4 regions of the Streptomyces sp. NBC_00005 genome follow, and region 1 is predicted to be linked to each of the others. Evidence: riboswitches for the same ligand, from Rfam matches in the RefSeq annotation. Region 1 holds a riboswitch; each other region holds the start of a gene.
The links. A riboswitch is a leader RNA that binds a small molecule or an ion and turns the genes downstream of it on or off. The one in region 1 is predicted to bind cyclic di-AMP.
Positions count from the first base shown of each region.

Region 1 (3,665 bases):
CTCCCGTGGGCGGCCTCGCAGTTCACCGAGCTGCTGGTGTCACGACTCGACCGGCGTTCCTGAACTCCTCACGCGGGACGCACGGCGATGCGGATCGCCGCCTCCCCGGCGTTGTGGATCGACTCCTCACGGATGACCGAGCCCGGGCCGGGCGCGTGGATCATCATGCCGTTGCCGGTGTACAGGCCGACGTGGCTGAAGTTGTCGTGGAAGAAGATCAGGTCCCCGGGGCGGCTCTCCGCGAGCGGGATCACCGTGCCGGTGCTCGCCTGCTCGTACGTGCTGCGCGGCAGCGCGACCCCGGAGGCCTTCCAGGCGGCCTGGGTGAGTCCGGCGTTGTCGTACGACTCCGGTCCGACCGCACCCCACAGGCACGGCCTGCCGATCTGCGCGCGGGCGAAGGCGATCGCCCGGTCGGCCTTGGTGCCGACGTGCGTCTCCAAGGCGGGTACGCCGGTGTCGAGCACGCTCGGCTGCATGCGCCACTCCTCGACCGCGGGCACCCCGGTGTCGAGCACGCTCGGCTGCTGGAACCGCCATTCCTCGGCCGCGGGTACGCCGGTGTCGAGCACGCTCGGCTGCCGCATGCGCCATTCCTCGGACATGGGCGCGCCCATGTCGAGAACCGTCGGCTGCTGCAGCCGCCACGCCTCCTCGGCGGCACGACGAGCCTGGTCGGCCGGATCCTGCCAGGCCAACTGGGGCTGCTGCTGGGCCGCGAGGGCCGCGCGCGGCAGGGAGGTCTGCCGGGCGGTGTACCGGTACAGCAGCTCACTGGCCGCCGCGATCTTGCGCTGGCTCTGCTGCTTGGAGTTCCGCAGCAAGGTCTGCTTCGACTCGGGGGCGGCCGCGGTCGGGGCCGGGACGGCTTCCTGGCGGGGCTGCGGTACGGCGGGGAGCGCGGCCGTGGGGCCGGCGGTCAGCTCGGCCACGGGACGGCGGGTCCCCGCGGCGGGCAGCTCGGCCATGGGTCGGCCGGCCGCCTCCAGCTCCAGGCCGGGACGGCTGCCCGACGGGCGCTCCGCCGGACGCCGCGTCGGCCGGGGCTCGGCCGAGCGGGCCGGCATACGGTCGGCCGGCAGTACCGCCGGAAGCGTCGGACCCAGCGACGCACGCGCCCCGTCGAACCACTGCCGGGACACGGCGTCGAGAGCGGGGTCCGAGCGCCTGCGATCACTGCCCGGGGCGGTGGGCGGCCGCGGTCCCAGTAACTGGGCCCGGGTGAAGTTGAAGTTGCCGGTGTCGCTCTCGGCCTGGTCGTAGAGGCTGCTCACCCGCTGCCGGACGTCTTCGCGGCTGGGGCCCTCGTCCCCTGTCATCGGTGCGGCGTCGGCGGTCTGCGAGAACAGGGCCACCGAGGTGAGGGCAGCGGTCGCGAGGGCGGAGTTGCGCACACCTGGGAGGCCGAGGCCTCCGGGGCGCGACGATCGTTCCGGCGCCATGGGAGCCGTACTCCTTCCGTACTCCGCCTACCGAGTTAGCTGTCGGGTTCGGGCGGTCATTTCCGGAAGGCATGCCCTACGACCCTTGCCCCGAAGGGCAGTTGGGCCGATTCACCCCATTGTTCGGTTGGGTCCCCGGCTCCGGCTGCCACGAGGGCGCACCGGACTCGGCGGAGGCCGCGCGTCCCGGCGGGGTTCGCCGGAGGGACTCGTGCGGCCTGATGCCACGCTAGCCAACTTGTGCGCCCCGTGTGAAGGTTGAAGGCCGGAATGTCCGATACGCTTTTGTGACCTTCGTCGTAATGCACCGTCAGATCGGTGTCTCGTGCACGGAGTGAGTCCGGACGGCGACCGACAGTCGCGGTCGAACGGGCTCGGGGACGCGGGCGGACGGGATCAGGAACGCGGGCCGTCGCTCTCGGTCTCGCGCTCGGCGTCCCGCTGCTTGATGCGGGCCGTCTCCTTGCGGACCTCGGCCTGGGTGGCGCGCTCCTTCTGCAGCCACTCGGGCTGCTCCTGCTTCAGGGCGTCGATCTGCTCGGTGGTGAGGGCCTCGGTGACCCCGCCGCGGGCGAGACCCGCGATGGAGACGCCCAGCTTCGCCGCGACCACCGGACGGGGGTGCGGACCGTTGGCCCGCAGCTCACGCAGCCACTCGGGCGGGTTGGCCTGGAGCTCGTCGAGCTGGGTGCGCGAGATGACACCCTCACGGAACTCGGCGGGGGTGGCCTCGAGGTACACACCCAGCTTCTTCGCCGCCGTGGTGGGCTTCATCGTCTGGGTGGTCTGGTGCGACTTCATGGTGTCCAGGGTATCGACCGGGGACGGGACCTCCGACCACGGCCGATACCCTGGCCGGGTGACAGGCTCCGAAGCATCCCCAGCGTTCCGGCTCGCGTACGTCCCGGGGGCGACGCCCGCCAAGTGGGTGCGGATCTGGAACGAGCGCCTGCCCGACATCCCGCTGACCCTCCTCGCCGTACCGGGCCCCGACGTGTCCGGCGTGCTGCGTGCCGGTGGCGCCGACGCGGGACTCGTGCGGCTGCCGGTGGACCGTACGTACTTCAGCGCCATCCCCCTCTACACGGAGACGACGGTCGTCGTGGTCCCCAAGGACCACGTGATCACAGCGGCGGACGAGGTGAGCGTCGAGGACCTCGCGGACGAGGTCCTCTTCCACCCGCTCGACGACGTCTTCGACTGGGACCGGCCGCCGGGCGAGCCCGCCTTCGAGCGCCCCGCCACCACCGAGGACGCCGTCGAACTCGTCGCGGCGGGCGTCGGCCTCCTCGTCGTCCCCCAGTCGCTGGCCCGCCTCCACCACCGCAAGGACCTCACGTACCGGCCGCTCGTGGACGCCCCCGAGTCGAGCATCGCCCTGGCGTGGCCCGAGGAGGCGACCACAGAGTTGGTCGAGGACTTCATCGGGATCGTCCGCGGCCGCACGGTCAACAGCTCCCGGGGCCGCAAGGCGACGGAGCCGGAGCCGGAGCCCAAGGGCAAGGCCGGCGACACGGCCGGTGCCCGGCGCAAGCCCGCAGCGGGGAAGGCGGCCGGGAAGACGGCGGGACGCAACCCGCGTGCCGGATCCGGCGTCTCCCAAGGCGCCAAGCGCAGGAAGCCTCGCCGCCGGGCGTAGCCCTCGGGTGGAGTGGCGCCGCCCTGTGCGGCACGGGCCACTTTTACCTGGTCAGGGGGAGTTTTGCTTCGCAGGGGGATGCGGTGCGCGGACGGCGTCGCGGACAGGCTGCGCGCTGACGGGCTGTTGGGCGCCCCGGTCGACCACCGGGGGCGCAGGCAGCCGCGCGGCGGATGGTGGTGGGCGGCGGCGTTCGTCGGGCGCACGCTGCGGGGCGAGTGGCAGGGCATCGTGGTCGATCCGGTGCGGCAGCTCATGAGTCGTGGGCTGCCCGCGCTGTCCCTGGCGTTCGTGGCCGCCTTCGGTGTCATCTTCTTCCACGCGCTGGCGCAACGGCCGACCGGTGCGGTGGTGGTGCGGATCCTCGGCGGCGTCAAGGCCGACCTGCCGTGGTGGCTGGCCCTGCTGCGCACGCCGGTGTCGCTGTACGTCCCGGCCCTGGATCTGCCCGTGTGGGCGGGGATCACGCAGCTGTTCCTCGCGTTCGCCCTGGCGGAACTCGCGCTCGGCCGGGCCAGGACACTCGCCATCGCGTACGCCACCACGCTGGCCGGCACCCTGACGGTGCGGGTGATGATCGCGCT
Region 1 is NZ_CP108316.1:9,559,386-9,563,050, forward strand. It holds gene OG303_RS43630 (LysR family transcriptional regulator) at 1-63, shown strand, start outside; gene OG303_RS43635 (NlpC/P60 family protein) at 69-1,442, opposite strand; cyclic di-AMP (ydaO/yuaA leader) riboswitch at 1,451-1,625, opposite strand; gene OG303_RS43640 (DUF5997 family protein) at 1,839-2,243, opposite strand; gene OG303_RS43645 (LysR family transcriptional regulator substrate-binding protein) at 2,302-3,081, shown strand; gene OG303_RS43650 (hypothetical protein) at 3,145-3,665, shown strand, end outside.

Region 2 (3,665 bases), 370 kb from region 1:
GCCCGAGTTCACCGAACGCACGAGCTTCGGCAGCAGGACGATGGATCCGTACTCGAAGCTGCTGGAGGAGCGGATCGTCTTCCTCGGGACGCAGATCGACGACACCTCGGCGAACGACGTGATGGCGCAGTTCATGCACCTCGAGTACCAGGACCCCGACCGGGACATCTCGCTCTACATCAACTCCCCCGGCGGCTCGTTCACCGCCATGTCGGCGCTCTACGACACCTTGCAGTTCGTCAGCTGCGACGTGGAGACGATCTGCCTGGGCCAGGCCGGTTCGTCCGCCGCGGTGCTGCTGGGGGCGGGCACGCCGGGCAAGCGGTTCGCGCTGCCGGGCGCGCGCGTGGTGATCCATCAGCCGGCGCTGGCCGAGCCGGTGCAGGGGCAGGCGAGCGATCTGGCCATCCAGGCCGAGGAGTTGGGCCGGATGCGGACCCGGCTCGAGGAGATGCTCGTACGGCACACGGGGCGCAGCCCGGAGCAAGTGAGCGCGGACATCGAGCGGGACAAGATCCTGGACGCCCAAGGAGCGGTCGACTACGGGCTGGTGGACCGGATCATCCCCAGCCGCAGGGCCACCCTCGCCCCGCCCACCGGGCGGTGAGCGGCCGGTGCTCCCACCCGAACTTCCGCCGCTGCCCGCACTGACGCGCGCCGAGGGCGAGTTGATCGACCGTTATCTCGACGTGGTCGACCTGCTCGGCCGCATCAACCCGGCGCACCACGGGGACACGTACCGCGGGCTGCGCGCCGCGCAGGCGCTGGTGAGCAAGGCGGCCGAGCTGCGCGACGCCCTGGCGCTGATGCACCAGCGGGGCGAGACCGAGGTGCACGCCCCGACGCTGGGGCGGGCCCTGCGGGTCCTGGACGGGGAGCGGCGCACGGCCCGGGTCACCGTGCCGCCGCAGTCCGACAGTTGACGTACCGGCGACGGGTCCGGACGCCTCCCCCGGCGGCGAAGCGTCCGGACCGGCGTTCAAACGGACCAAATGATGTACCGCCTTTTGGAGTAGACGCGGCTCCTTTTTCGCGACCGTCAGGGTTGCGCAACGCGCGTGGTCCGAGGGCGGAATGAGGTGTTCCGCCGCAGGTCCGAGCCTCCTCGGGGGCCTCAACGCCCGTTCGAACACGGGGGTGTCCACCCGAACGGGTGAGTGGTGAGTAACAACACAAACCCCCGGTTCCGTTGGGAAATTCGGACATCCGTGAGCCAAGATCCCTGTCTGACGACAAGACCCCGCCACAACGGCGGGGCGATCCGGGCGGACGCCGAGTCCTGCCGCCGCCCGGATGACCGGTCGACAGGAGTGGATCGGCAGGAGTGGAGGACCCAAGCACGACGGGTCGCCGGAACGGTCACGCCATGGCCGGGTCGAGCAGCCCTTGGGGTGAAGCCGCAGCAGCGGCCGGGCAACTTCGCCAGCCCGAATCCGACAGGTCATCCTTCACAGGCGGCTGACGAAGGGTTGCGCATGACTGCGCTCAATCGTGTCCCGTCGCTGATGGCCCGGGCCGGTACGGCCTCGGCTCTGACCATCGCCGCCGTGGGCGGCTCCATCGTGGTCCCGGGCGTCGCTTCCGACGCCGCGGCCGCCACGTCAGCGACGAAGGCACTTCAGATCGCGGCCTCCAAAAAAGGCTCCCCGTACAAGTGGGGCGCCACAGGACCGCGCCGGTTCGACTGCTCCGGGCTCACGCTGTACTCGTTCAAGAAGGCGGGCAAGAAACTGCCCCGCACGGCGGCCCAGCAGTACAACAAGACCCACCACATCTCGTCGAAGAGCCGCAAGGCCGGAGACCTCGTGTTCTTCCACTCGGGCTCCAGCGTCTACCACGTGGGCATCTACGCCGGGAAGGGGAAGATCTGGCACGCCCCGAAGACCGGGGACGTCGTGAAGCTCCAGAAGATCTGGACCAAGAGCGTCTGGTACGGCCGGGTCAGCTGACTCTCCCGTGAGGGCGGCGGCGACCTGACAGGCCGTCGCCCTCGCGGGTCCCGACCCGGGCCAGGCACCCGGACGGGGTGCTGCCCCTCTGCGCCCCTCCGTCGGCCCCTTCTACGGCTCCTGCTGCCCCGCTGCCGTCACGGGCTCCGCCTGCACGGTCCACGGCAGTTCGATGGAGACCGTCTTGCCGCCCTCCCGGGTGGGCCGCACCCGGAGTCTGCCGCCGCACTCGGCTGCCAGCCAGCGGATGATCACCATGCCTCGGCCGTTGTCCTGCTGGACGGCGGCCGGCAGCCGTTTCGGGAAGCGGGGGTGACTGTCGGTCACACCGATGCGCAGCTGTTCGTCACGGCGCAGCTCGATGTCCACCGTGAAGGTGGGTGACTGCCCGAAGGTGTGCTGTACGGCATTGGTGGCGAGTTCTGAGACGATGAGCCGGATGGTGTCGGCCGTTTCCGTGTCCGCGGGCAGCCCCCATTCGGCCAGAGTTGTGACCACGTAACCGCGGGCCGCGGCGACCGAGGCGGGTTCGCTCGGCAGAGTGACGGATGCTTCCAGATGGTCTGCCATGGCGCGGTCGTCCCTTTCCCACGGGACCGGAGTCCGACACGGAGCGGATGGTTCGAGTACGGTCCCGGACTGGTGCTTCGTCGCCAGAGTGCCATTAGCGCACCGGTCACGGGTGGCGATCCACCAAGATATGCATATATCTGTCGCTCAAAGCGGTGAACTCTGCGACGGGAGACCGTATTTGGGTGGCCCGGAAGGAGTAAGGAGAAGCGCATGCAGCACGGTCCCGTGGTGCGCCGCCGGAAGCTGGGCGCCGAACTGCGTGCGTTGCGCACGAGTGTGGGGCTCACCAGTGGTGAGGCGGCCCGGCTCGTGGGCTGGCACCAGTCGAAGGTGAGCCGGATCGAGACGGGCGCCAGCGGGGTGAAACCGGCCGATGTGCGGTTACTCCTGGACGCCTACGCCGTCTCCGACGCCCAACTCCGGGAGCTGGTACTGGTGTTGGCGGGTTCCGACGAGGGAGGCGGACGGCATCACTGGTGGCACGCCTATCGCGGCGTACTGCCGCCGACCTACCGGGACTTCATCAGTCTGGAGTCCCAGGCGAGCGCGATGAGCACGCTGGAGACGTCCGTCGTACCCGGTCTCCTGCAGACACCCGACTACGCACGTGCGGTGACCCGGGCAGCGGCCGGCGGGCTGGACGACGAGCGGCTCGACGCCCTGGTCGAAGTGCGGCTGGCCAGGCAGGACGTACTGCGTTCGGATCCGCCGCTGGAGCTGAGCGCGGTGCTGGACGAGGCGGTGCTGCGCCGGGAGATCGGCGGCCCCGACGTCATGGCGCACCAGCTCCAACGGCTCCTCGACACGGCGCACTTGCCTCAAGTGCGGCTTCAGGTACTGCCGTTCGCTGCCGGTGCGCATGTCGGCGTCACCGGGCCTTTCGTAATCTTCTCGTTTTCGAGCACTTCTGATCTGGACGTGGTTGTTCTCGACCACTTGACGAGTAGCCTCTACCTCGAACGGAAAGAAGACCTCCAGGCCTATACGGAGGCCTTCAACGCCCTTCAGTTCCACGCCCTTTCGCCCGAGGACTCGTTGGATTACATCGCCGGGATAGGTGACGGCGCGTAAGGAGGCACCATGTCTGCACTGCCTCGGAACGTATCTTCAAGTACCGATCTGCACGGCGTGCGGTGGCTGCGC
Region 2 is NZ_CP108316.1:9,187,731-9,191,395, reverse strand. It holds gene OG303_RS41975 (ATP-dependent Clp protease proteolytic subunit) at 1-607, shown strand, start outside; gene OG303_RS41970 (hypothetical protein) at 615-923, shown strand; cyclic di-AMP (ydaO/yuaA leader) riboswitch at 1,261-1,472, shown strand; gene OG303_RS41965 (C40 family peptidase) at 1,476-1,949, shown strand; gene OG303_RS41960 (ATP-binding protein) at 2,061-2,519, opposite strand; gene OG303_RS41955 (helix-turn-helix domain-containing protein) at 2,733-3,593, shown strand; gene OG303_RS41950 (DUF397 domain-containing protein) at 3,603-3,665, shown strand, end outside.
Region 2: linked by a shared signal. The riboswitch ahead of OG303_RS41965 (C40 family peptidase) and the one ahead of OG303_RS43635 (NlpC/P60 family protein) in region 1 are both predicted to bind cyclic di-AMP.

Region 3 (3,665 bases), 6.3 Mb from region 1:
ACGGCAAGCCCGCCCCCCGCGACGGCTCGCTGCCCGAGGTCATCGGCGGGCAGCTGCGCGAGGTCGTCGAGGAGGAGGTCCCGGCGCGCGCCCTGATGGCCGCCTACCGGCTGCCGCACGACGGCACGCGCGAGGCGGACGCCGCCGACCTGGCGCTCACCGTCCTCGGCGGCGGCGAGTCCTCCCGTCTCTACAACCGGCTCGTACGGCGCGACCGTACGGCCGTCGCGGCCGGGTTCGGCCTGCTGCGGCTGGCCGGAGCGCCCTCCCTGGGCTGGCTGGACGTGAAGACCTCCGGTGACGTCGAGGTGCCGGTCATCGAGACCGCCATCGACGAGGAGCTCGCCCGGTTCGCCGAGAAGGGTCCCACCGCCGAGGAAATGGAGCGCGCCCAGGCCCAGTTGGAGCGCGAGTGGCTGGACCGGCTCGGCACCGTCGCGGGCCGCGCCGACGAACTGTGCCGGTACGCCGTCCTGTTCGGCGACCCGCAGCTCGCCCTGACGGCCGTCCAGCGCGTCCTGGAGGTGACCCCCGAGGAGGTCAAGGAGGTCGCCAAGGCCCGCCTGCGCCCCGACAACCGCGCGGTGCTCGTCTACGAGCCCGTCTCGGGAGAGCCCGCGGAGGACGCGGATCCCCCGGAAGACCCCGAGGCGGAGGCCACGATCGAAGCCCGCGACGAGAACGAGGAGGCGGCCAAGTGACCGAGCTCGCCACGATGCAGTTCCACCCGCAGCCCCAGGCGGGCGAGGCCAGGCCCTGGGCCTTCCCGGCCCCGGAGCGCGGTGCGCTCGGCAACGGCCTGACCGTCCTGCGCTGCCACCGCCCCGGCCAGCAGGTCGTCGCCGTCGAGGTGCTCCTGGACGCGCCCCTGGAGGCCGAGCCGGCCGCCGTCGAAGGCGTCGCCACGATCATGGCGCGCGCCTTCTCGGAGGGCACCGACAAGCACTCCGCCGAGGAGTTCGCGGCCGAGCTGGAGCGGGCCGGCGCCACCCTCGACGCGCACGCCGACCACCCGGGCGTCCGCCTCAGCCTCGAAGTCCCGGCCTCCCGCCTCGCCAAGGCGCTCGGCCTGCTCGCCGACGCGCTCAGGGCGCCGGCGTTCGCCGACAGCGAGGTCGAGCGGCTCGTCCGCAACCGCCTGGACGAGATCCCGCACGAGCTGGCCAACCCGTCCCGCCGCGCCGCCAAGGAGCTCTCCAAGGAGCTGTTCCCGGCGAACTCGCGTATGTCGCGCCCGCGTCAGGGCACCGAGGAGACGGTCGAGAAGATCGACGCCGCGGCCGTACGCGCGTACTACGACCGGCACGTCAGGCCCGCCACGGCCACCGCGGTCGTCGTCGGCGACCTCACCGGCATCGACCTGGACGAGCTGCTCGGGGACACCCTGGGCGCGTGGACGGGCTCCAAGGCCGAGCCCCGTCCTGTGCCTCCGGTGACGGCAGACGACACCGGGCGCGTGATCGTCGTGGACCGTCCCGGCGCCGTCCAGACGCAGTTGCTCATCGGCCGCGTCGGCCCCGACCGGCACGACCGCGTGTGGCCCGCGCAGGTGCTCGGCACGTACTGCCTGGGCGGCACGCTCACCTCCCGTCTGGACCGCGTCCTGCGTGAGGAAAAGGGCTACACCTACGGTGTGCGCGCGTTCGGCCAGGTACTCAGGTCCGCCCCGGACGGCTCCGGTGCCGCGATGCTCGCGATCAGCGGCTCCGTCGACACCCCCAACACGGGACCGGCCCTGCAGGACCTGTGGACCGTGCTGCGCACGCTCGCCGAAGGGGGCCTGACCGACGCCGAGCGCGACGTCGCCGTGCAGAACCTCGTCGGGGTCGCGCCGCTCAAGTACGAGACCGCGGCGGCCGTGGCGAGCACGCTGGCCGACCAGGTCGAGCAGCACCTGCCGGACGACTTCCAGGCGACGCTGTACCAGCAGCTCGCCGCGACCGGCACCGTGGAGGCCACCGCGGCGGCCGTGAGCGCCTTCCCGGTGGACCGCCTGGTGACGGTCCTCGTCGGTGACGCGGCCGCGATCAAGGAGCCCGTCGAGGCCCTCGGGATCGGCGAAGTCACCGTCGTGACGGCCGAGTAGAGGATCGGTCGGCGCACACGCGCGCAGGGGCCCTGGTGACTGATGAGTCACCAGGGCCCCCTAATGTCCGAATTGGGGGAGAGGTTGCCTGTCTGACCTGTGGCATGCGCTACAAAACGCGTGATCCGTTTGGGGATTGAAAGTCGCCCCGCTTAGCGTCGTCCGGGCTGTCCGTCAGGCACCGAGCCGCATCCGCGGCAACCGGACAGCCATCGCCGAGTCCCCGTACGGCGCGAGCCAGGGGAGCCGGGGACCCACGTAGTCCCTGGGGTGAATCGGACGCCCGCGCGCGCAGCGAGGGGGTCCGTAGGAGACCTTCCTGCTCCGAACCCGTCAGCTAACCCGGTAGGCGAGAAGGAAGGAAAGGACCAGCCACTACATGGCGTTCACCCGCGCCACCGGGAAGCACCGTCGTCCCAGCCGGATGCACCGCACCAGCACGCGCGCCGCCGGCGTCGCGGCCCTCGCCACCACCGGTGTCATCGGCACCCTCGCCGCCCCGGCGCTCGCCGCCGAGAGCTCCGTCGAGCAGACCGGCCTCACCCCCGTCATCACCATCGGCGACGCGATCGCCGACAAGATCGACGCCCAGGCCGATGCCCAGAAGCAGGCCGCCGAGGAGGCCGCCCGCAAGAAGGCGGCCGAGGAGGCGGAGCGCAAGAAGGCCGCCGCGAAGGCCAAGGCGGAGCGCGAGGCCAAGGAGCGGGCCGCCCGCGAGGCCGAGCGCAAGCGCCTCAACACCTTCGTCGCGCCGATCTCCAACTCGTATGTCTCGACCGGCTACAAGACCGGTGGCTCCCTCTGGTCCTCCGGCAGCCACACCGGCATCGACTTCCACGCCGCGACCGGCACGACCGTCCACGCGGTCGGCTCCGGCACCGTCGTCGAGACGGGCTGGGGCGGTTCCTACGGCAACCAGGTCGTGATCAAGATGCACGACGGCACGTACACCCAGTACGGCCACCTGTCGTCCATCGGTGTCTCGGTGGGCCAGACGGTCACCCCGGGCCAGCAGATAGCCCTCTCCGGCGCGACCGGCAACGTCACCGGACCGCACCTGCACTTCGAGGCCCGTACGACGCCCGAGTACGGCTCGGACATCGACCCCGTCGCCTACCTGCGCTCGCACGGCGTGAACGTCTGACGACGAACCGCAAGATCCCCTGAGACCCCGGCTCCCGAGCCGGGGTTTTCGGCTTTTCTGGTGCCCCGCTGTCCAAAAAATATCCATGGATTCCGGCCCGCCATCGGAAATTCCGGCTCCGTGCAATAGAGTCACGGAACACACGTCAATCATCGACGTTTCACGGGGATTAAGTCGGAGGTCGGTCATGCGTATTCCGGCGCACTCGGTGTGCACGGCGATCCGGGACGACATCGTCGCCGGTGTCTACGAGCGCGGCAGCCGGCTCACCGAGGAACTCCTCGCGCGCCGCTACGGCGTCTCGCGCGTGCCCGTCCGCGAGGCGCTGCGCACCCTGGAGGCGGAGGGCTTCGTGGTGACCCGGCGGCACGCGGGCGCGTGCGTCGCGGAGCCGACCGAGCAGGAGGCCTCCGACCTGCTGGAGATGCGCATGCT
Region 3 is NZ_CP108316.1:3,225,058-3,228,722, reverse strand. It holds gene OG303_RS14855 (M16 family metallopeptidase) at 1-701, shown strand, start outside; gene OG303_RS14850 (M16 family metallopeptidase) at 698-2,086, shown strand; cyclic di-AMP (ydaO/yuaA leader) riboswitch at 2,290-2,452, shown strand; gene OG303_RS14845 (M23 family metallopeptidase) at 2,466-3,230, shown strand; gene OG303_RS14840 (GntR family transcriptional regulator) at 3,418-3,665, shown strand, end outside.
Region 3: linked by a shared signal. The riboswitch ahead of OG303_RS14845 (M23 family metallopeptidase) and the one ahead of OG303_RS43635 (NlpC/P60 family protein) in region 1 are both predicted to bind cyclic di-AMP.

Region 4 (3,665 bases), 3.2 Mb from region 1:
GCCGTGCGGCGCGAACCGGTCGATCAGATCGTCCGTCAACTCCTGCACGCGCGGCGCGAATTCGGCCACCCGGCGCGGGGTGAACGCCTTGGAGACCAGGCGGCGCAGCCGGGTGTGGTCCGGCGGGTCGATGTTGAGCAGATGCGTCATCAGATTGGCGCTGCGCTCACCCGGAATGCCGGTCCTGCTCTTGCCCTGAGCGTCCTCGGCGTGATGGTCGGGGTTCTTCGAGAGCCGCCCGTCCGCGAGCGCCTGACGTGCGTCGGCATAGCGGGTCACCAGCCATGCCTCGACCCCGCTGGGCAGTTTCGTCCAGTGGACGGGGGAGTGCTCGCGCAGCCAGGCATAGGCCGGGTACGGGTCGCTGGCGAACTCCCAGGTGAAGAGTTCGGGGACGGCGTTGGGGACGTTCACGCAACGACCGTATCGGGAGCGGGCCGGTGCATGCGCGGCCGCAGAGAACCGGTCAAAGGTGACACGCGCTCAAGTCTGTGATCTTCACGTGATCTACGCGGCATTAACTTGTGACAAGTGATCGGCAGCCGATACGTTCACGGACCAGCGCGGTGCCGGGCACCATGCGCCGCGCCGGTCACTGCTGTCTCGCGAAAGGCCCCTGCATGCTCTCCGGGAACGGTCGACACCGTCGCCCCCGTCAGGCTCCGGCTCTGCTCGTCGCGGCCGGAGTGACCGGCTCCGCCATCGCGATCCCACTCCTCGCCGCAAGCGGCGCCAGCGCTGCCGACGGCACCACGTGGGACAAGGTCGCGAAGTGCGAGACCGACGGCGCCTGGAGCGAGAACAGCGGCAACGGGTTCTACGGCGGGCTCCAGTTGACCCAGGAGCACTGGGACAGGTACGGCGGCCTCGACTACGCGCCCAGCGCCGACCTGGCCAGCCGCAACCAGCAGATAGCCGTCGCCGAGAAGCTCCTGGACGACCAGGGCGTCGGCGCGTTCCACACCTGCGGACTGACCTCGGGGCTGAGCAAGGACTCGGATTCGGCGGACGTCGACACGGGTGTTCTGGACGGGATTTCTGGTTCGTCCGACTCGTCTGATTCATCCGGTGCATCCGACTCTGCTGGGTTGTCCAACTCGTCGAGCGATACGTCCGGTGATTCCTCTTCGTCGGATTCCTCCTCGAGTTCATCGTCCGACTCGCCCTCCGATTCGGCCTCCAGCACTTCCCCTTCCGCATCTGCGGACACAGCGGACAACTCCACCGAATCCAGCTCATCTGCCTCGCCCTCCACCTCCCCGTCCGAGACGGCCGCGGGTGACTCGCAGGGGAGTGGCGGCTCATCCACGAACAAGACAAAGGGTGACGACTCGGACAACTCCGAGCAGGCGGTGGGCTCTTGGAGTCTCGTCGACACCGGCGCGATCGGCACCGGCCGCCACCGCGGCGCCAACGGCGACGCGTCCGACAAGTCCAAGGCCGACAAGTCCAAGGCCGACAGCGGTGCGGACGGCTCGTACAGGGTCCAGGCCGGCGACACTCTCGCCTCCATCGCCGACTCCCTTGACCTGGACGGCGGATGGCGGGCGCTCTACGCGAAGAACAAGAAGGCCATCGGTACCGACCCGAACCGCATCGTCGCCGGTCAGACCCTGCGACTCGGTAGCGAATAGGGCGAAAAACAACGAGAGTTCGCGTCACACTTCGGGCTTAATGTCCGCTTTGGTGAAAGTGTGGGATGAGTCTCAGAAGCCCTGATCGTCTTTGAAATTCCCCGGATTCCGTGGCTACGGTCAACACCGCTCGGCAACCCGAGCCCCGTCTGTCGCAACGCCGAATCCTGCCAGCGGCCGTACGGGAACAGTCGTCGCTTAACAGCGCCGTAGGCAGGAGCGGGGGACCCAAGGTAAGTGCCGGGCCCAGCAGTTGAGCTGGAACCGGCTTGGGGTTAAGCCGTGCACCGGGAGGTGCGCGGCCGGGCAACTCAACCGGCCCGAACCCGACAGCTCACCTCGCAGGCGTCGGTGAGGGGATCAACCATGCTGTTTTCCGGCAAGGGCAAGCACCGTCGCCCGTCCAAGGCCACCCGCGTCGCCGCTCTGGCCGGCGTCACCGGTGTCGCCATCGCCGCCCCGCTGATGGCGGCCGGCAACGCCTCTGCCGCCACCGCCTCCGAGTGGGACACGGTCGCCCAGTGCGAGTCCGGTGGCAACTGGTCCATCAACACCGGTAACGGCTACTACGGCGGTCTCCAGTTCTCCGCCTCCACCTGGGCCGCCTACGGCGGTACGCAGTACGCCGCCCAGGCCAACCAGGCCAGCAAGGCGCAGCAGATAACCGTCGCCGAGAAGGTCCTCGCCGCGCAGGGCAAGGGTGCCTGGCCGGTCTGCGGCACGGGCCTGTCCAGCGCCGCCTACAACGGCAGCAGCGCCTCGAGCAGCAGCTCCTCGGACTCCAGCCGCTCGTCCGACTCGCAGGCCGCCTCCCGCTCCGCCGAGCGCCCGGCCGCCAAGAGCCAGAAGACCGTCACCACCCCGACCGGCAAGAAGGTCAAGAAGGGCGACGGCGAGTACAAGGTCGTCAAGGGTGACACCCTCAGCACGATCGCCGAGAAGCACGACGTCAAGGGCGGCTGGCAGAAGCTGTTCAAGCTGAACAAGGACATCGTCTCGGACGCCGACCTCATCTACCCGGGCCAGCAGCTGCACCTGAAGTAGTCGCGGGCCGGCGGCCGCACCTGAAGTACTGGTGCGGCTGGTAGCTGAACCACAGGTCCCACACATCCGTGTCCTTCATAGTGGAGGCACGTGAGGGCCTCCCCCGTCCCCACGGGCTCCCCGCCTCGGTGCGTGTTCCCCCGTACGCACCGGGGCGGGGCTTTTTGTGTGTGCTTCCACGTGGGTTTTTGTTCCGTTCGGAAACAATTTACTCTCGGTTCTGCCCAAGGGATGGTCGACCGGCTGGCCGATCGGCCCGAGCCGGTTAGGCTCGTCTCGCAGAGCCCACTGCGGTACTGCGTAGCCGCGTCACATTGAAGAAGGAGATGCTCGTGCCGTCCATCGACGTCGTCGTAGCCCGGGAAATCCTGGACTCCCGAGGCAACCCCACGGTCGAGGTCGAGGTCGGCCTCGACGACGGCAGCACGGGTCGTGCCGCCGTCCCGTCCGGCGCCTCCACGGGTGCCTTCGAGGCCATCGAGCTCCGCGACGGTGACCCGAACCGCTACCAGGGCAAGGGTGTCGAGAAGGCCGTCCTCGCCGTCATCGAGCAGATCGGCCCGGAGCTCGTCGGCTACGACGCCACCGAGCAGCGCCTGATCGACCAGGCGATGTTCGACCTGGACGCCACCGACAACAAGGCCTCCCTCGGCGCCAACGCCATCCTCGGCGTCTCGCTCGCCGTCGCCCACGCCGCCTCCGAGGCCAGCGACCTCCCGCTCTTCCGCTACCTGGGCGGCCCGAACGCGCACCTCCTGCCAGTGCCGATGATGAACATCCTGAACGGCGGCTCGCACGCCGACTCCAACGTGGACATCCAGGAGTTCATGATCGCCCCGATCGGCGCGGAGTCCTTCTCCGAGGCGCTGCGCTGGGGCGCCGAGGTCTACCACACCCTCAAGAAGGTGCTGAAGACCAAGGGCCTGTCCACCGGCCTCGGCGACGAGGGCGGCTTCGCCCCGAACCTGGAGTCCAACCGCGCCGCGC
Region 4 is NZ_CP108316.1:6,339,337-6,343,001, forward strand. It holds gene OG303_RS29190 (cytochrome P450) at 1-414, opposite strand, end outside; gene OG303_RS29195 (transglycosylase family protein) at 621-1,634, shown strand; cyclic di-AMP (ydaO/yuaA leader) riboswitch at 1,830-1,997, shown strand; gene OG303_RS29200 (transglycosylase family protein) at 2,001-2,678, shown strand; gene eno (phosphopyruvate hydratase) at 3,005-3,665, shown strand, end outside.
Region 4: linked by a shared signal. The riboswitch ahead of OG303_RS29200 (transglycosylase family protein) and the one ahead of OG303_RS43635 (NlpC/P60 family protein) in region 1 are both predicted to bind cyclic di-AMP.